DNA from 2 places in the Aeromonas salmonicida genome. Region 2 is predicted to be linked to the other one. Evidence: predicted binding sites of a transcription regulator. Region 2 holds the regulator's gene; the other holds the start of a gene.
What was found. Region 2 encodes MetJ, which represses methionine synthesis genes. Its sites were predicted from a motif close to AGANNTCTAGANNTCT; they were not measured.
Positions count from the first base shown of each region.

Region 1: a site for MetJ is predicted at 3,407-3,422, ahead of metN (methionine ABC transporter ATP-binding protein MetN). Genes of this name have one in related genera too.

Region 1 is NZ_CP110645.1:3,882,451-3,890,600, forward strand. Features, by position in the region: gene ONZ54_RS17990 (NAD(P)H-hydrate dehydratase) at 1-359, opposite strand, end outside; gene queG (tRNA epoxyqueuosine(34) reductase QueG) at 550-1,704, shown strand; gene ppgK (polyphosphate--glucose phosphotransferase) at 1,797-2,546, shown strand; gene ONZ54_RS18005 (hypothetical protein) at 2,627-3,082, opposite strand; gene metN (methionine ABC transporter ATP-binding protein MetN) at 3,557-4,600, shown strand; gene ONZ54_RS18015 (methionine ABC transporter permease) at 4,677-5,330, shown strand; gene metQ (methionine ABC transporter substrate-binding lipoprotein MetQ) at 5,357-6,157, shown strand; gene rfaH (transcription/translation regulatory transformer protein RfaH) at 6,253-6,750, shown strand; gene ONZ54_RS18030 (methyl-accepting chemotaxis protein) at 6,931-8,150, opposite strand, start outside.
Region 2 is NZ_CP110645.1:4,213,534-4,221,683, reverse strand. Features, by position in the region: gene nudE (ADP compounds hydrolase NudE) at 1-109, shown strand, start outside; gene cysQ (3'(2'),5'-bisphosphate nucleotidase CysQ) at 151-963, shown strand; gene ONZ54_RS19645 (aromatic amino acid transport family protein) at 1,376-2,647, shown strand; gene ONZ54_RS19640 (tRNA-binding protein) at 2,720-3,058, opposite strand; gene ONZ54_RS19635 (AraC family transcriptional regulator) at 3,143-3,901, opposite strand; gene metJ (met regulon transcriptional regulator MetJ) at 3,941-4,264, opposite strand; gene metB (cystathionine gamma-synthase) at 4,560-5,732, shown strand; gene ONZ54_RS19620 (bifunctional aspartate kinase/homoserine dehydrogenase II) at 5,732-8,150, shown strand, end outside.

The DNA.
Region 1 (8,150 bases), 330 kb from region 2:
CCCAGCGCCAACCAGTCATCGGCGGCTCGCCTGGCATCCCCTTTCAGCTCGTCAGGCGCTCTGGCGGCGATCACCCGGGGTTCAAGGCCTATCTGTCTGGCGAGACGTGCCAGCACATAGCCATCCCCGCCGTTGTTGCCCGGGCCGACAAAGATCCACCAGCGGCGGCTCTGCGGCCAATGATGGGTGGCATAGGTACGCAGCGCCGCACCGGCACGCTCCATCAGGGCGTAGAGTTCCTGCCCTTCTCGCTCGGCCCAGCGCTGCTCCAGCGCGCGGACCTGTTCAGTCCGCCACAGTGATTGTGGTAAACTGCGCACCTCTTTCCCGCTGATAGCATCCCCGATGACCTTTACCATGACGGCTCCTGACTTTCATCCATTAGCCCTGGCTGAGACGCTTCGGGCACGCGATGCGACATGACCACATCTGATTTTCACTGCCGGTTGACCCAGGACATCAAGCCTTGCGGACCAGGTGCAGCATGACCATACCTGATTTTCACCGTCGATTGACTCTGGATATCAAGCCTGTGGAGCTCGATGCAGCATGACTACGCCTGATTTTCAGCAGTTGGCTCACGATATCAAGCTATGGGCAGGCGAGCTAGGATTTGACCAGGTCGGTATCACGGACACGGATCTTACCCTCGAGGAGCCCAGGCTGCAGGCCTGGCTGGATGCAGGCCATCACGGCAGCATGGACTACATGGCCCGACACGGCATGATGCGGGCCCGCCCCCATGAGCTGCTGCCGGGCACACTGCGGGTAGTGTCGGTGCGCATGAACTACCTCCCCTTCGAGGCGGGTTTTGCCGCCACCCTGCGCGATCCGACCCTCGGGTACATCAGCCGCTACGCTCTCGGCCGCGACTACCACAAGGTGCTGCGCAACCGCCTCAAGCAACTGGGGGAGCGGATCGAACAGCGTTGTCAGGCGCTGTTTCAAACCACCCAGGACACAATGGGAGAGTGGCGCCCCTTCGTCGACTCGGCCCCCATACTGGAGCGGCCGCTGGCCGCCAAGGCGGGACTGGGCTGGGTCGGCAAGCATTCGCTACTGCTCAACGAATCGGCCGGTTCTTTCTTTTTTCTGGGGGAGCTGCTGCTCGGCCTGCCCCTGCCCATCGATGCCCCGGTGGAAAAAGAGCAATGCGGCAAGTGCGTGGCCTGCATCAATATCTGCCCGACCGGTGCCATAGTCGCGCCCTATGTGGTGGATGGGCGCCGCTGCATCTCCTACCTAACCATAGAGAACGACGGTCCCATCCCGGAAGAGTTCAGGCCGCTCATGGGCAATCGCATCTATGGTTGTGACGACTGCCAGCTCATCTGCCCCTGGAATCGCTATGCAGATGCAAGCCCGGAACCCGACTTCAAAGCGCGCCCCAACCTGCACCGCCCGCCCCTGCTGGTGCTGTGGCGCTGGGCCGAGAGCGAATTTCTCAAGCACACTGAGGGGAGCCCGATCCGGCGCATCGGCTATCAACGCTGGCGCCGCAACCTGGCGGTGGCGCTTGGCAACGGCCCGGCTACGCCAGAGGTGATCGCCGCCCTGCAACTGGCGCTCACCAGCGCCGAGCCCATGGTGGCCGAACACATAGAGTGGGCACTGACGACCCTGGCCAAACGCCAGCAGGATGACAACAAAAAGACACGCTTGCTGATCCGTTGCATCGAAAAAGGTCTGCCGGATCACGCATAAGCGATCTGCCCCTTGCCGGATGCACACCATTTTTTCATGCTCTGTCGGCGGTTAACCGTCGGCACCATAAGCACTATAAAAGGAACAATCTGATGCAGATGTTGGGAGTGGATATCGGTGGCTCAGGGATCAAGGGATGCCTGGTCGATACCGAAACAGGCGAGCTGATTGGCGAACGCCACCGTCTGGCAACACCGCAACCGGCTACCCCGGCGGCCGTGGCACATACCCTCAAGGCACTGGTAGAACACTTCCAATGGAAGGGCCCTGTGGGTTGCGGCTTTCCCGCCACCATCCACAACGGCATCGCCAAGAGCGCGGCCAACATCGACAAGAGCTGGATCGAGACCGATGCTGCCCACCTGTTTTCGGATGTGACCGGCCTGCCCTGCCATGTGCTCAACGATGCCGATGCGGCGGGTCTGGCCGAGATGCGCTTTGGTGCCGGCAAGGATCGCAAGGGGATCATCATCCTCATCACTGTTGGTACCGGCATAGGTACTGCTGTGTTCGTCAACGGCCAGCTGCTGCCCAACACCGAGCTGGGTCACCTGATACTGGAAGGCATGGTAGCCGAGCACTACTGCTCGGATGCGGTGCGCAAGCGGGAGGATCTCTCCTGGAGCCGCTGGGGAAAACGCTTCAACAAATATCTGGCCAGACTGGAGTTTCTGTTCTCCCCCGACCTCTTTATCCTGGGGGGCGGCAGCTCAGCCAAGCTCGACAAATTCATCGATCGCATCGAAACCCGGGCGCCGCTGGTGGCAGCCGCCAGTCTCAATCAGGCTGGCATCATAGGGGCTGCCCTTCATGCGGCCGAATGCAGCGCCGAACAGCAGTAAGGCGGCATCCCCTCTTTGGGTCGATGATAGAAAAGAGGCCCGGCAAATGCCGGGCCTCTTTCGTTGCACCTTTACCGCGGCTAGATGTCGTCGAGCCGATGCACACCGTGTACCAGTCGGGTCAAGCGGGTTTGTTCCAGCGACGCCAGCGAGGTCAGCAAGGCAGCTGTCTCGTCGGTCGGGCACTCACGGGCCAGATGGCTCAGCTCGCCGATGAGTTTTTCTTCCTGACGACACACCTGCTGCACTATGTCCTGAGTCTGGGCACTGGCAGGTAGTGCCAGCCGCTGGATCTCGGGCAACAGATCCTCGCTGAAGCCCCGCTCCAGCCAGGTTTCCTTGACGCCCTGACTCAGCTGTCCCTGATAATCGTGCAGATGGGCACTCGCTTCATCTTCCCGCCCTTGCAGATGCGCCAGCAACATGCGACTGCGCTCGCCATCCACTTCTGCCATCAATCGCCCATAACAGAGTCCGAGCTGGTGATGAACCTGTTCGAGGTAAGACAGCAAATCCTTGATCTGTTGAAATCGCATCACTCACTCCTCCTGCCACGCCACACCTGTTGAGTATAAAAAACAACCACACATATCCCAAACCAAAGGAGGTCGCTTTTTGTGCTGCATCAAGGGGATGGATAACAAAAGAGATAAAGGAACAAAGTGGAACGATTTGTGCCATCTTGGTGGCAGCCAAAGAGTGCGAACAGCACTCCTGCTCTCATGACCAACAAAACAGAAATTGAAAGCATATTGTCCAGGTTATATTCGGAGAAAATCAACAATAGCCAAATACAATATTGCAGCCTGATAAACCACTGTCGTCGTTAGTCATCCGGCGAGAATCCTTATCACTTTTTTAGACGTCTAGACGTAGAAACATGCGTTGACATAGCCATCCAGACATCTTAGCATCATCCTCCATGATGACAGAGTAACCCAGTGGAACCTCTGCCCTATTCACCCGCCTGTAGCGCCCTGTGCTTTAAGGCTGTTAGCACGGAAGAATCCATGATTAAGTTGATCGGTCTCAACAAAGTCTACGGTAAAGGCAGTGATGCCGTGCACGCCCTGCGTGACGTGAGCCTGCATGTGCCACAAGGCAAAATTTTCGGGGTGATCGGTGCCTCCGGTGCCGGCAAGAGTACCCTCATCCGTTGTGTCAACCTGCTGGAACGCCCGACAGAGGGGCAGGTCATCGTCGACGGCCAGGACCTGACAGCGCTGCCTGAGCGGGAGCTGACCCAGGCCCGCCGCCAGATCGGCATGATTTTTCAGCACTTCAACCTGCTCTCCTCCCGCACAGTGTTCGCCAATATCGCGTTCCCGCTGGAACTGGCAGGCTGGAGCAAGGCCCAAATCCAGACCCGGGTCGACGAGTTGCTGGCGCTGGTCGGGCTGGAAGCCCGCGCCCACGCCTATCCGTCCGAGCTGTCCGGCGGCCAGAAGCAGCGTGTCGCCATCGCCCGCGCCCTGGCACCGGCTCCCAAGGTATTGCTGTGTGACGAAGCCACCTCGGCCCTCGACCCGCAGACCACACGTTCGATCCTGAGCCTGCTCAAGGAGATCAACGTCAAGCTGGGGCTCACCATACTGCTCATCACCCACGAGATGGATGTGGTGAAGGGGATCTGTGATGACGTGGCCATCATCAGCGACGGCAGTCTGATCGAGCAGGGCGAGGTCGCCTGGTTCTTCAGCAATGCCAAGACCCAGCTGGCCCGTGATTTCATCCACTCCACCATCCATCTGGAGGTGCCGCAGGAGTATCAGGACCGCATGAGCAGCGAGCGAGTGGCGGGCAGCTATCCGCTGGTGAAACTCGGCTTTACCGGCAGCACCGTCGATACACCGCTGATTTCCGAGGCGAGTCGTCGCTTCAACATCGATATCAGCATACTGAGCGCCGATATCGAGTACGCCGGGGGCGTCAAGTTCGGCTTCCTGCTGGCAGAACTGTTCGGGGATGAGGCCCAGTGCGAGGCGACTCAGCAATTCCTGATAGACAACCATATTCAGCTGGAGGTCATGGGTTATGTCCGCAGCAACGACTGATCTGCTCATCACTGCCCTCAAGGGCTGCCAGACGCAGTCCCTGATCACAATCGCATTCAGCTGGAGGTAATGGGTTATGTCCGAAGCCATGATTAATCTGCTGGTCACCGCCCTCGGTGATACCCTGCTGATGGTGTTTGCCTCCGCCCTGTTTGGCTGCCTGCTTGGCCTGCCCCTTGGGGTAGCATTGCACGTCACCAAGGCGGGCCAGATCCTGGCAAACCCGGCCCTGAACAAGCTGCTCGGCATCCTTGTCAACATTGGCCGTTCCGTGCCCTTCATCATTCTGCTGGTGGCCATCATTCCGCTGACCCGGCTGATCGTCGGCACCAGCATAGGCACCATAGCCGCCATAGTGCCGCTGACCATAGGTGCAGTGCCCTTCATCGCCCGTCTGGTGGAAGGTGCTCTGATGGAGGTGCCGGACGGCTTGCTGGAAGCGGCCAAGGCTATGGGTGCCAAACCCTTGCAAATCATCACCAAGGTGCTGCTGCCAGAAGCCCTGCCCGGCATCATCAACAGCGTCACCATTACCCTGGTCACGCTGGTGAACTACTCCGCCATGGCCGGTGCCATCGGAGGGGGTGGCCTGGGCGATGTGGGTATTCGCTACGGTTATCAGCGCTTTGACCCCACCGTCATGCTGGCAACCGTTGTTATTCTGGTTTTACTGGTTCAAATCATCCAGAGCGCGGGTGAGCGCCTGGTCAACACATGTGATCATCGTTAATCGTCGATTTCTGACAGGAGGTTTTTATGAAATTTGGCATTAAATCCGTTGCGGCTGCCTTGTTGGCTGGCCTGGTACTGGCCGGTTGTGGTCAAAAAGAAGAGAACAAGACCCTGAAAGTAGGCGCCATCGCCGGGGCGGAATCCCAGCTGGTGGAAGCCGCGGCCAAGGTCGCCAAGGACAAGTTCGGTCTGGATGTCGAAGTGGTCACCTTCTCCGACTTTGCCACCCCGAACGTGGCCCTGAACGATGGCAGCATCGATCTGAACGCCTTCCAGCACAAACCGTATCTGGATAGCCAGGTCAAGGATCGCGGCTTCGATCTGGTACCGGTTGGCAACACCTTCGTCTACCCCATCGCCGGCTACTCCAAGAAGATCAAGGCCCTGGCCGATCTGAAAGAGGGCGCGCAAATCGCCGTGCCGAACGACCCGACCAACCTGGGCCGCTCTCTGATCCTGCTGCAAAAGCAGGGCCTGCTGACCCTGAAAGAAGGCACAGGTCTGGAAGCGACTGTGCTCGACATCGCCAGCAACCCGAAAAAGCTGAAGATTGTTGAACTGGAAGCGGCACAGCTGCCCCGCTCCCTGGAAGATGTGGACCTGGCCATCATCAATACCGTGTATGCCTCCCAGATCGATCTGCTGCCAGGCCGTGACGGTCTGTTCGTGGAAGACAAGGATTCTCCCTATGTCAACCTGCTCGTCTCCCGTGGCAACAACAAGGATGACGCCAAGGTGAAGGAGTTCGTCCAGGCCTTCCAGAGCGACGAAGTGTACAAAACTGCTGACGAATTGTTCAAAGGCGGCATCGTCAAAGGTTGGTAATCACTCACTCAGCAAAAAAGGCCACGCCAAGCGTGGCCTTTTTTATTGCCGCGGTTATCATAACCGGGAGCACGGCAACACGAACGTAACAGAACATGAAAAAATGGTATCTGGCCTACTGCAAGCCAAAGGAAGAGGCCCGCGCACGCGCCCATCTCGAAGCCCAGGGGATTGAGTCCTATTACCCCATGGTCGAGATCGAGAAGCTGCGACGGGGCAAGCGTGTCCCTGTGCGGGAACCCATGTTTCCCAACTATCTGTTTATCTATGTGGATCTGGAGGAGGTCACGCCGGTCACCCTGAAGTCGACCCGTGGCATCAGCCGCATCATCCACTTCGGCAAGGAGTGGACCGCCATCAGCAGCCAGCTGGTTTATCAGTTGATGAGCCGTGACGACAGCGACGAGGCGAGAGCCAGCTACGCCAACCTGCCGACCCAGGGCGACAAGGTATTGATCGAATCGGGCCCATTGGCCGGATTCGAGGCGATTTATCTGGAGCCGGATGGGGAGAAACGCGCCATCCTGCTGGTCAGCCTGCTCAACCAGGAGACCTCCAGCAGTTTCGACAATCAGGCTTTTCGCCGCCTGTAATGACCCTCATCAGGCAGGCGTTCATGACAAGCAACGCCTCATTCCTCCTGGTGAGCCGGCTCAACCAGGAGACCTCCAGCAGCTTCGATAATCAGGCTGTCTGCCGCCTGTACCAATGCTGAGGCGGGCCATCTGGCCCGCCTCATTTATTTATCCAGATCATCCGCCTTGGCGGCGTTATCAGGCCCCCAGTTCGAAGCGACTGATGACGGACGTCAAACGACCCGTATCCTGTGCCAGTCTGGCCACTATCTCTTCCCCCTGCTGGCTGCGCTGGCTCGATTGCCGGCTCAGCCCGGCGATCTCTTCCACTGTGCCCGCCACCTCCTGGGCAACCCGCGACTGCTGCTCGGTAGCGGTGGCAATGGCCCCCAGCTGACCGGACAGATCCTGCACCAGCTGCAGCATGGTATCCAGGGTCTGCGTCACAGAGGCAACGGCGTTGCGGCCCTGTTCGACCAACTGGGTACCGCTGCCGACCGTGCTCACCGTCTGGCGGGTCTGTTGCTGAATGCTGGCGATGGTCTGACTGATCTCCTCGGTTGATTGACTGGTGCGACTGGCAAGCAGACGCACCTCATCGGCCACCACGGCAAAGCCACGCCCCTGCTCCCCGGCCCGCGCCGCCTCGATGGCAGCATTGAGCGCCAGCAGATTGGTCTGCTCGGCGATGGTAGCGATCACCTCGGTCACACGGCCGACCTGTTCGCTCTGGGCACTGAGTAGCCCCATGGCCTGATTGGCCTGAGCTATCATGGCGGCAATCTCCTGCATTGTGGTGGTCATGCGACCGAGGGCACTGCCACCTTGCTGTGTCTGTCCCTCAGCCTGGTGGGCCACTCGAGCCGCCTCGGCTATGTTCCCCGCCACATCACGGGTGCTGACCGACATCTGTTCGATCGCCGCCGCCACCGTATCCACCCGCTGATTCTGGCTCGCCAGATCGGTGACTATGGCCCGGGTGGTGTTACCCACCTCGACACACGCCCCTTCCACCTGCCCCACGGCGCCCTGGATCTCGCCGACCAGCTGACGCAGCTGCAACGACATCTGGTTGATGGATCCCGTCAATCCCCCCAGCTCATCCTGACTCTGCACCGGCAGAGGGCGGGACGGCAGACGGCCATTGGCCACCAGATCGGCTCGCACCACCAGACTGGCGATGTCCCGGGTCAGGCGGCGACTGAACAGCAGGGCGACCAGGGTGCCCAGCACTATGACGGTCAGGGTAGCCAGCAGCAGGGTACGGTTGATGGTCTGACCGGCACTGGCCATCTTCTCCCCCATGCTGTCCACTTCAGAGCGAGTCTGGGTCACCTGGGCTGCCAGCTGACTGGCCAGCTGGGTCAACGCAGGTTCTATGTCGGTTGCCATCAGATGATTGGCCTGATCCCAGTCCG
Region 2 (8,150 bases):
GCCGCTCAACCGGATTGATGAATTGCTGGCGCGTTCCGACTTTACCGAGTCGCGCAGCATCAGTGCCCTGCTGCTGGCCCAGAAGTGGCTGGCGGAGCAGGAAAACTAGCCCGAACGTGGGCAAAGGCAATAAAAACAGAGGATAACAAAATGCAGGAGTTGTTGGCCTGGGTTCCAGGGGTCAAGGAGATCGCCCGCGAAGCGGGGCGTATCCTTCACGAAATCTATCACGGCGGTCAGTTCGAGCGTCAGCTGAAGGAGGATGCGACCCCGGTCACCAGTGCCGATCTTGCTGCCGATGCCTACCTCAAACAGGCGCTGTCGGCGCTCACCCCCCATGTACCCGTGCTGACCGAAGAGGCGGCTGATGTGCCCTTCAGTCAGCGATCCAACTGGCGGCAGTACTGGCTGGTGGATCCCCTTGACGGCACCGGCGAGTTCATTGCTGGCAGCGGCGACTTCGCCACCCTGATCGCCCTGGTTCGGGACAACGTGCCCGTGCTCGGTGTCATCTACGCCCCCGAGTCTGACGTGCTCTACTGGGCGGTACGTGGTCACGGTGCCTTCAAGGAGGTGAACGGCGAGACCTTGCCCATCAGCGCCATGCATCACGAACATGACCAGCCAGACTCTCTGGTGGTGGCCATCAGCCGTCGCCAGAAACTGGAGAACCTGACCCGTCGCCTCAATCCGGCTATCAACTACGAGCTGATACCGCTCGGTTCCAGCTCCCTCAAGTCCTGCCTGGTGGCGGAAGGGGCCGCCGATTGCTATGTGCGACTCGGCCCCACCGGCGAGTGGGATACCGCCGCTGCCCAGTGCATCGTCGAGGCGGCTGGCGGTCGTATCCTCAGCCTGGCGTTGCAACCGCTCAGCTACAACGAAACCGAGTCGCTGGAGAACCCGGACTTCATAGTGATGGGAGATCCGGATCTCGCCTGGGGCACTATTCTCGCTCACTGAGTTGCCTGACATGTCATCGCAAGACTCAATCAGGCGACCTCATGGTCGCCTGATTGTCTGGTGTGATCCGCTGCTTTTATCCGGTATGCATAGGAGTATCCACTGGCAAAGAACGTGAATGACAGTGGAACGTCATCATCGAGCGGGAAGATTTGGCATGGATTTTCAGGTAATCCTGCGAACGATCATTTGGTCAAAATAAAAAAGTGAGTATGAATGTAAATTTGGATTTATATATCGCATTTTTTCTTATTTGTAGTTTTACACGATTATCCAATCCCGATTGAATTCCCTATCTCACTGGCTTGAGCTCGTTATGGTAGTGATATGTTTCAGTCCCTTATTTTGAGAATTAAATCCTGATAAACCACAATATGCTCAGATTAAAACACTGACAAAAAGTGGATTAGTAATGAGTTTATCTGTAGATGTCGTCAAGGAGCTGTCTGCTTCCCAGCCAGCCGTTACCAGCACTGCCCGTTGGCGCAGTCATGATACCCACTGGGTGATCAGCCTGTTTGGCACCGCCGTCGGCGCCGGCATACTCTTTCTGCCCATCAACCTGGGTCTGGGCGGTATCTGGCCCCTGGTCATAGTCGCCGTACTGGCCGGTCCCATGACCTTCCTGGCTCACCGCGGGCTGGCCCGCTTTGTGCTTTCTTCCTCCCGTCCCCATGCTGATTTCACCGAGGTGGCCGAGGAGCACTTCGGCAAGATGGCCGGTCGGCTCATCTCGGCGCTCTATTTCCTCTCCATCTTCCCCATACTGCTCATTTACGGCGTCGGGTTGACCAACACGGTGGAGAGCTTCATGGTCAACCAGCTCGGCATGGCAACCCCGAACCGGGTGATGCTCTCCGGCATGCTGGTGTTTGCCATGATCGCCGTGATGATGGCCGGGGAGAAAGCGATGCTGCGCGCCTTTGCCTTCATGGTCTATCCGCTGGCAGCCATTCTGGCGGCGCTTTCCTGCTATCTCATTCCCCAGTGGCAGTGGCCGGAAGTCACCGCCTTTGATGGCGGCAGTTTCCTCAATACCGTCTGGCTGGCGCTGCCGGTGACAGTGTTTGCCTTCAGCCACGCCGCCGCCATCTCCGGCTTTGCCAATGTGCAGCGGCGGGAATATGGCGAGCAGGCGGAGGCCAAGAGCGGCCTGATCCTGCGCAACACCACCATAATGCTGGTGGGCTTCGTGCTCTTCTTCGTCTTCTCCTGCGTGCTGAGCCTCACTCCGGCCCAGCTGGCCGAGGCCAAGGCCCAGAACGTCTCAGTGCTCTCCTATCTGGCCAACATCACTGACAACCCTGTGATAGTGACGCTGGGGCCGCTCATCGCCTTTATCGCCATCAGCTCTTCCTTCCTCGGTCACTTCCTCGGTGCCCGCGAGAGCCTCAAGAGCCTGATCGCCAAGCCCACCGGCCTGTCGCTGGCCAAGGCGGACCGGCTCGGCATAGTCCTGATGTTTTTCGCAATCTGGGGTGCCGCTGTCATCAACCCTGGCATTCTGGGTCTGATGGAGACCCTCTCCGGCCCCGTCATCGCCATGATCCTCTTCATCATGCCGGTGATAGCGGTCTACAAGGTGGAGGCGCTGGCCCGCTTCCGCCAGTGCTGGACCAACGGCTTCATCCTGCTGACCGGGTCGCTGGCGGTCTCGGCGCTGATCTTCAGCCTGTTGAAGTAACAGCGAGCTGCGGCAACAAAATGAGAGAGGCGACCCCGGGGTCGCCTCTCTTTTTTCATGGGGCCAATGGCATCAGCCCAGCTTTGCGCCGTTCTCCACCGCCTGCTCAGGGATGGCCATCACAACCGCACCGTCAGCCCGGTAGAAACCGGTCAGCAGAAACTCCGACTGGATGGGGCCTATCTGTTTGGGGGGAAAGTTCACCACGGCGACTATCTGGCGCCCCACCAGATCCTCCGGCTGATAGAGATCCGTTATCTGGGCGCTGCTCTTGCGTACCCCGAGCTCGGGACCGAAATCCGCCCACACCTTGTAGGCGGGCCGGCGTGCCTCGGGGAAGGGCTCGACCCGCACCAGGGTGCCCACTCTCAGCTCTATCATCTCGAACTGCTGCCAGCTTATGGTCTGCATCTTGGATCCTCGTTTCATACACCTTGCATTGGCCTCAGCATGCCTCGAAACCACCTGCGCCGTCTTCGGCAAACGGCCGCCCGGTTACGGCAAGCGGCCGTTTTGTTGGCGCCAGAGGGAAGGGGTCAGCCCGCTCTCGGTCAGGAAGCGCTCGGCGAAGGCTCCCTGATTCTGGTAGCCGCAGCGACTGGCGATCTCGCCTATGGGCAGTTGGGTGTGGGAAAGCAGGGTGCGTGCCAGTGTCATGCGCCGTGCCCGTATGTAGTGGGAGACGCTCATCCCCAGCTGCTGGCGAAAGGTGTGCTTGAACTGACTCTGACCGAGGCAGGCGATGGCGGCGAGCTGCTCATTGCCAAGGGGCTCGGCGAGATGGGCCTCGATATGGCGCTGCACCTTGAGGATACGGGCGGCAAGGCGAGGAGGTACAGAGGAGTGCATTTCTTGCCCTTGTGCCAGCAGGGATAGCCACACCTGCTCCATGCCCACCACCTGTCGACCCGCTGCCACCATGCGGTGCAGGAAGGTGAGGTAGTGGCGCTGGGGCTCGTCCAGCGCGATAAAGGGGCGGGCCGCCAGATCGCCGGGGAGCCAGTCGCTCTCCTGCACCAGAAACGAGAGGGCCGGATCGGCGGCGTAGTCGTGCCGCTCGCCGGGGGCTATCACGCAGACAAAACCGGGGGCAAGGCGACGTCCCTGGCCCTGCACCTCGATCTCGAGGGGGCCGTCCAGGGGGATCACCAGCTGGGCGAAGTCGTGGCTGTGGCTGCTGATGTCGCTCTGGTAGTGGCGCAGGCTGAAGGGGGAGGTGGCAGATAGCAATGACGCGGCCTGGGGCCGCGTCATCTTCAAAGAGGGATTGCTGTTTGGCATAGGTCGCAGGTATTACTCTGCGTCGAAATCTTCGATCTCTTTGCCCAGCGCTTCCATGATGGCGCGCACCTCGGCGGGGACGCTGTCCGGATGATCCTTGCGCAGATCGTCGTCGCAGGGCAGCGGCTGACCGGTGAAAGCGTGCAGGAAGGCTTCACAGAGCAGCTCACTGTTGGTCGCATGACGCAGGTTGTTCACCTGGCGACGGGTGCGCTCATCGGTCAACACCTTCAACACCTTGAGCGGGATCGAGACAGTAATCTTCTTGACCTGTTCGCTCTTCTTGCCGTGTTCTGCGTAGGGGCTGACGTAGTCGCCGTTCCACTCTGTACCCATGATTCACCTGTTCTCATTTGGCCGTGAGCGCGGATTTTAACCCTTAAGGAAATTAATGGCAATCCAACAGCAAAGCCATTTAGACGTCCAGAAGTGTTGACGGCTTTTTTGCAGTGGCGTAGTGTGGTTCACCATGAGCCAGCAATGGCGGGGATGAGTGTGGCAGAGAAACCGCAGACACAGTCCCGAGACACATCAAGGAGAGCGGAAATGACCCACCAGGCTACCCTGCCGGTACGTTGCATCGGAAATCGAGCCGGATCAATCGCCCAGTCACAAAGCCAAGGAGAGCAGCATGAGTCATAAGGCCACCCTGGCGGTACGCACCGGGATTGAAACAGACACGCAGCACGGTGCCGTGGTGCCGCCCATTTACCTCTCCAGCAACTACACCTTTGCCGACTTTGGCGAGCCCCGTCAATACGATTATGCCCGCTCCGGCAACCCGACCCGTACCAATCTGGCGGACGCCCTTGCGGCGCTGGAAGGGGGCGCTGGCGCCGTTGTGACCGGCACCGGCATGGGGGCCATCCATCTGGTGACCACGGCCCTGCTCAAGGCGGGGGATCTGCTGATCGCCCCTCACGACTGTTACGGCGGTACCTGGCGCCTGTTCGAGTATCTGGCTGCCAAGGGCCACTATCGGGTGCAGTTTGTCGATCAGGGGGATGAGGCCGCACTGGCAGAGGCGCTGACACAGAAGCCGGCGCTGGTGTGGGTGGAGACCCCTTCCAACCCCTTGCTGCGGGTAGTGGACATCGCCGCCATCGCCGCCGCCTCCCATGAGGTGGGTGCCCAGGTGGTGGTGGACAACACCTTCCTCTCTCCGCTGCTGCAACAGCCGCTGGCGCTGGGTGCGGACCTGGTGGTCCACTCCACCACCAAGTACATCAACGGCCACTCCGACGTGGTGGGGGGCGTGGCCATTGCCAAGGATCCCGCGCTGGCTGAATCACTGGTGTGGTGGGCCAACTGTCTGGGACTCACCTCCGGCGCGTTCGACTCCTACCTCACCCTGCGCGGCCTGCGCACCCTGGCTCCCAGATTGCGCGCCCATCAGGAGAACACGGACCGCATTCTCGCCTTCCTGCAGCAACAGCCGCTGGTCAAAAAGATCTATCATCCCAGCCTGCAGAGCCATCCAGGCCATGATATTGCGCGCCGTCAACAGTCCGGCTTCGGCGCCATGCTAAGTTTTGAACTCGATTGCAGCGAGGCGGGATTACGCACCTTCCTCGCGGCCCTCACCCTCTTCTCGGTAGCCGAGTCTCTCGGCGGGGTGGAGAGTCTGGTGGCCCATCCGGCCAGCATGACCCACAGGGCTATGACACCGGCGGCGCAGCAGGCGGCGGGCATCAGCGCCCAGCTGCTGCGTCTGTCGGTGGGTATTGAACACGGTGAAGATCTGGTGGCCGATCTGGCTCAGGCTTTTGAACAGGCGCAGCTGGCAGAACAGGTGGCGAAGTAATGGAACAGCAGCAAGGAGATATAGCGGTGGCAACACAAGCAGGGTTGAAGCGGCGGCAGGTACACAAATTCGGTGGCAGCAGTCTGGCGGATCCGGTCTGCTATCGCCGGGTCGCCGCTATCGTCGAACAGCAGGTTGGCGGGGATGAGCTCATCGTGGTCTCCGCCGCCGGCAAGACCACCAATCGCTTGATCCAGCTGGTGGAGCTGGCCGATGCGGGGGATGAGGCGGCCGGTGAAGCCATCTCTGCGCTGCAAGCCTATCAGCAGAGCCTCATCGATGGCCTGCTGGAGGGAGAGCTGCAGCTCGATCTCAGCCAGCAGCTGGCCGACGACATGCAGCTGATCGCCAAGACCCTGGAGGGGCAGTTTGATCGCTTCGCCCGCAACGGCCTGCTCGCCTTTGGCGAAGTGTGGTCGGCGCGCCTGCTGGCCGCCCTGCTCACCAGCCGCGGTGAGAAGGCCATCTGGCTTGATGCCCGCAGCTTCCTGCGTGCCGAGGATGGTGCCCTGGTCAAGGTGGATACGGCCCTATCCAGTGAACTGCTCAAGGCCCGTCTGGCCGAACATGCCGGTCGCATCGTGGTGACAGGTTTCATCGCCGCCGACATGGAGGGGCGCTCCCTGCTGCTCGGACGCAACGGCTCCGACTACAGCGCCAGCCTCTTGGCAGCCCTGGCTGATGGCGAATCCACCACCATCTGGAGCGACGTGGCCGGTGTCTACAGCGCCGATCCGCGCCGGGTGAAGGAGGCGCGCCTGCTGGAGCGTCTCAGTCTGGCAGAAGCAAACGAGCTGGCTCGCCTCGGTTCGTCCGTGCTGCATTCGCGCACCCTGCAACCGGTGGCGGACAGTCGCCAGCGTCTCACCCTGCGCTGCAGCTACAACCCGGATGAGGGCTGTACCCACATACTGCGCCGGGCGCCGCGCTCCGGCGGTGCCCGCATCGTCTCCTCGGTGGACCAGATCGCCCTCATCGAGCTGAAGGTGCTGCCGCAGACCCATTATGAACAGACGGTGGCGGCTATCGAGGCCCATCTGGCCCGCCACCGCCTCAATCCGCTCACCCTGCAGCGTCAGCCGGATCGGCGGGTACTGCGTTTGGCCTACACCCTGGAAGTGGCGGAAGGGGCCTTCGAGATACTGCGCGACTTCCAGCTGCAGGGCAGCTTCACCGGCCTCATCCAGAAAGAGGGATTCAGTCTGGTGGCCCTGGTGGGCGCTGGTGTCACCGACAACGCCGAGCAGTGTCACCGCTTCTATCAGTTGCTGGCGGATCAGCCGCTGGAGTTCGTGCAGGTGGCCAGAGATGGCCTGAGCCTGGTGGCCGTGCTGCGTCAGGTGGTGCTGGAGCCCCTGCTCATCGCCTTGCACAGCGCCCTGTTCAGTCGCCCGACCCGGGTCGGGCTGGTGGTATTTGGCAAGGGCAACATAGGCGGCCACTGGCTCACCCTCTATGCCCGCGAGAAGGCGCGGCTCGAACATGAGCTCAATCTGGCGTTGACCCTGTACGGGGTGTTCAGCTCGGAAGGGGGGCAGCTGGACGAAGAGGGGCTGGATCCCCTCAAGGTGCAGGACAAATTCAACCCCAAACCGCTGATCTGGCCCGAACTGCTGACCCAGCTGGAGCAGCACAGTTTCGATACGCTGATAGCCCTGGACTTGACCGCCAGCGAGACGGTGAGTCGCTACTACCCGGATTTTGCCCAGCTCGGTATTCACATCATCGCCGCCAACAAGTTTGCCGGTGCCGCCGAGAGCGAGTTCTACCAGCGCATCAAGCAGACCTGCCGCGATCATCAGGTGCAGTGGCGCTACAACGCCACCGTGGGCGCCGGGCTGCCGATCCAGTCCAGCATCCAGATGCTGCGCCAGAGCGGCGACCGCATTCAGGGGGTCTCGGGTATTTTCTCCGGCACCCTCTCCTGGTTGTTCCAGCAATATGACGGCACTCGCCCCTTCTCCGAGCTGGTGGACGAGGCGTGGCAGCACGGCCTGACCGAGCCGGACCCCCGCGAGGATCTCTCCGGCCAGGATGTGCGCCGCAAGCTGCTGATCCTGGCGCGGGAGGCGGGTTTCGAGCTGGATTCCGCCGATATCGAACTGGAAAACCTGGTGCCGGTGACACTGCGCAAGGTGAGCACGGATCAGTTCATGGACAGGCTCAAAGAGCTGGATGACCCGATCCAGACCGCATTTGAAGGGGCGCGTCGGGTTGGCAAGGTGCTGCGCTACGTCGCCCGCTTCGAGCACGATGGCAAGGCCAGGGTCGGGCTGGAGGCGCTGGAGCCTCACCACCCGTTCGCCAATTTGCTGCCTTGTGACAACGTGTTCGCCATCGAGAGCGACAGCTATCGTACCAACCCGCTGGTGATACAGGGACCGGGGGCAGGGCGTGAAGTGACGGCCGCCGCTATCC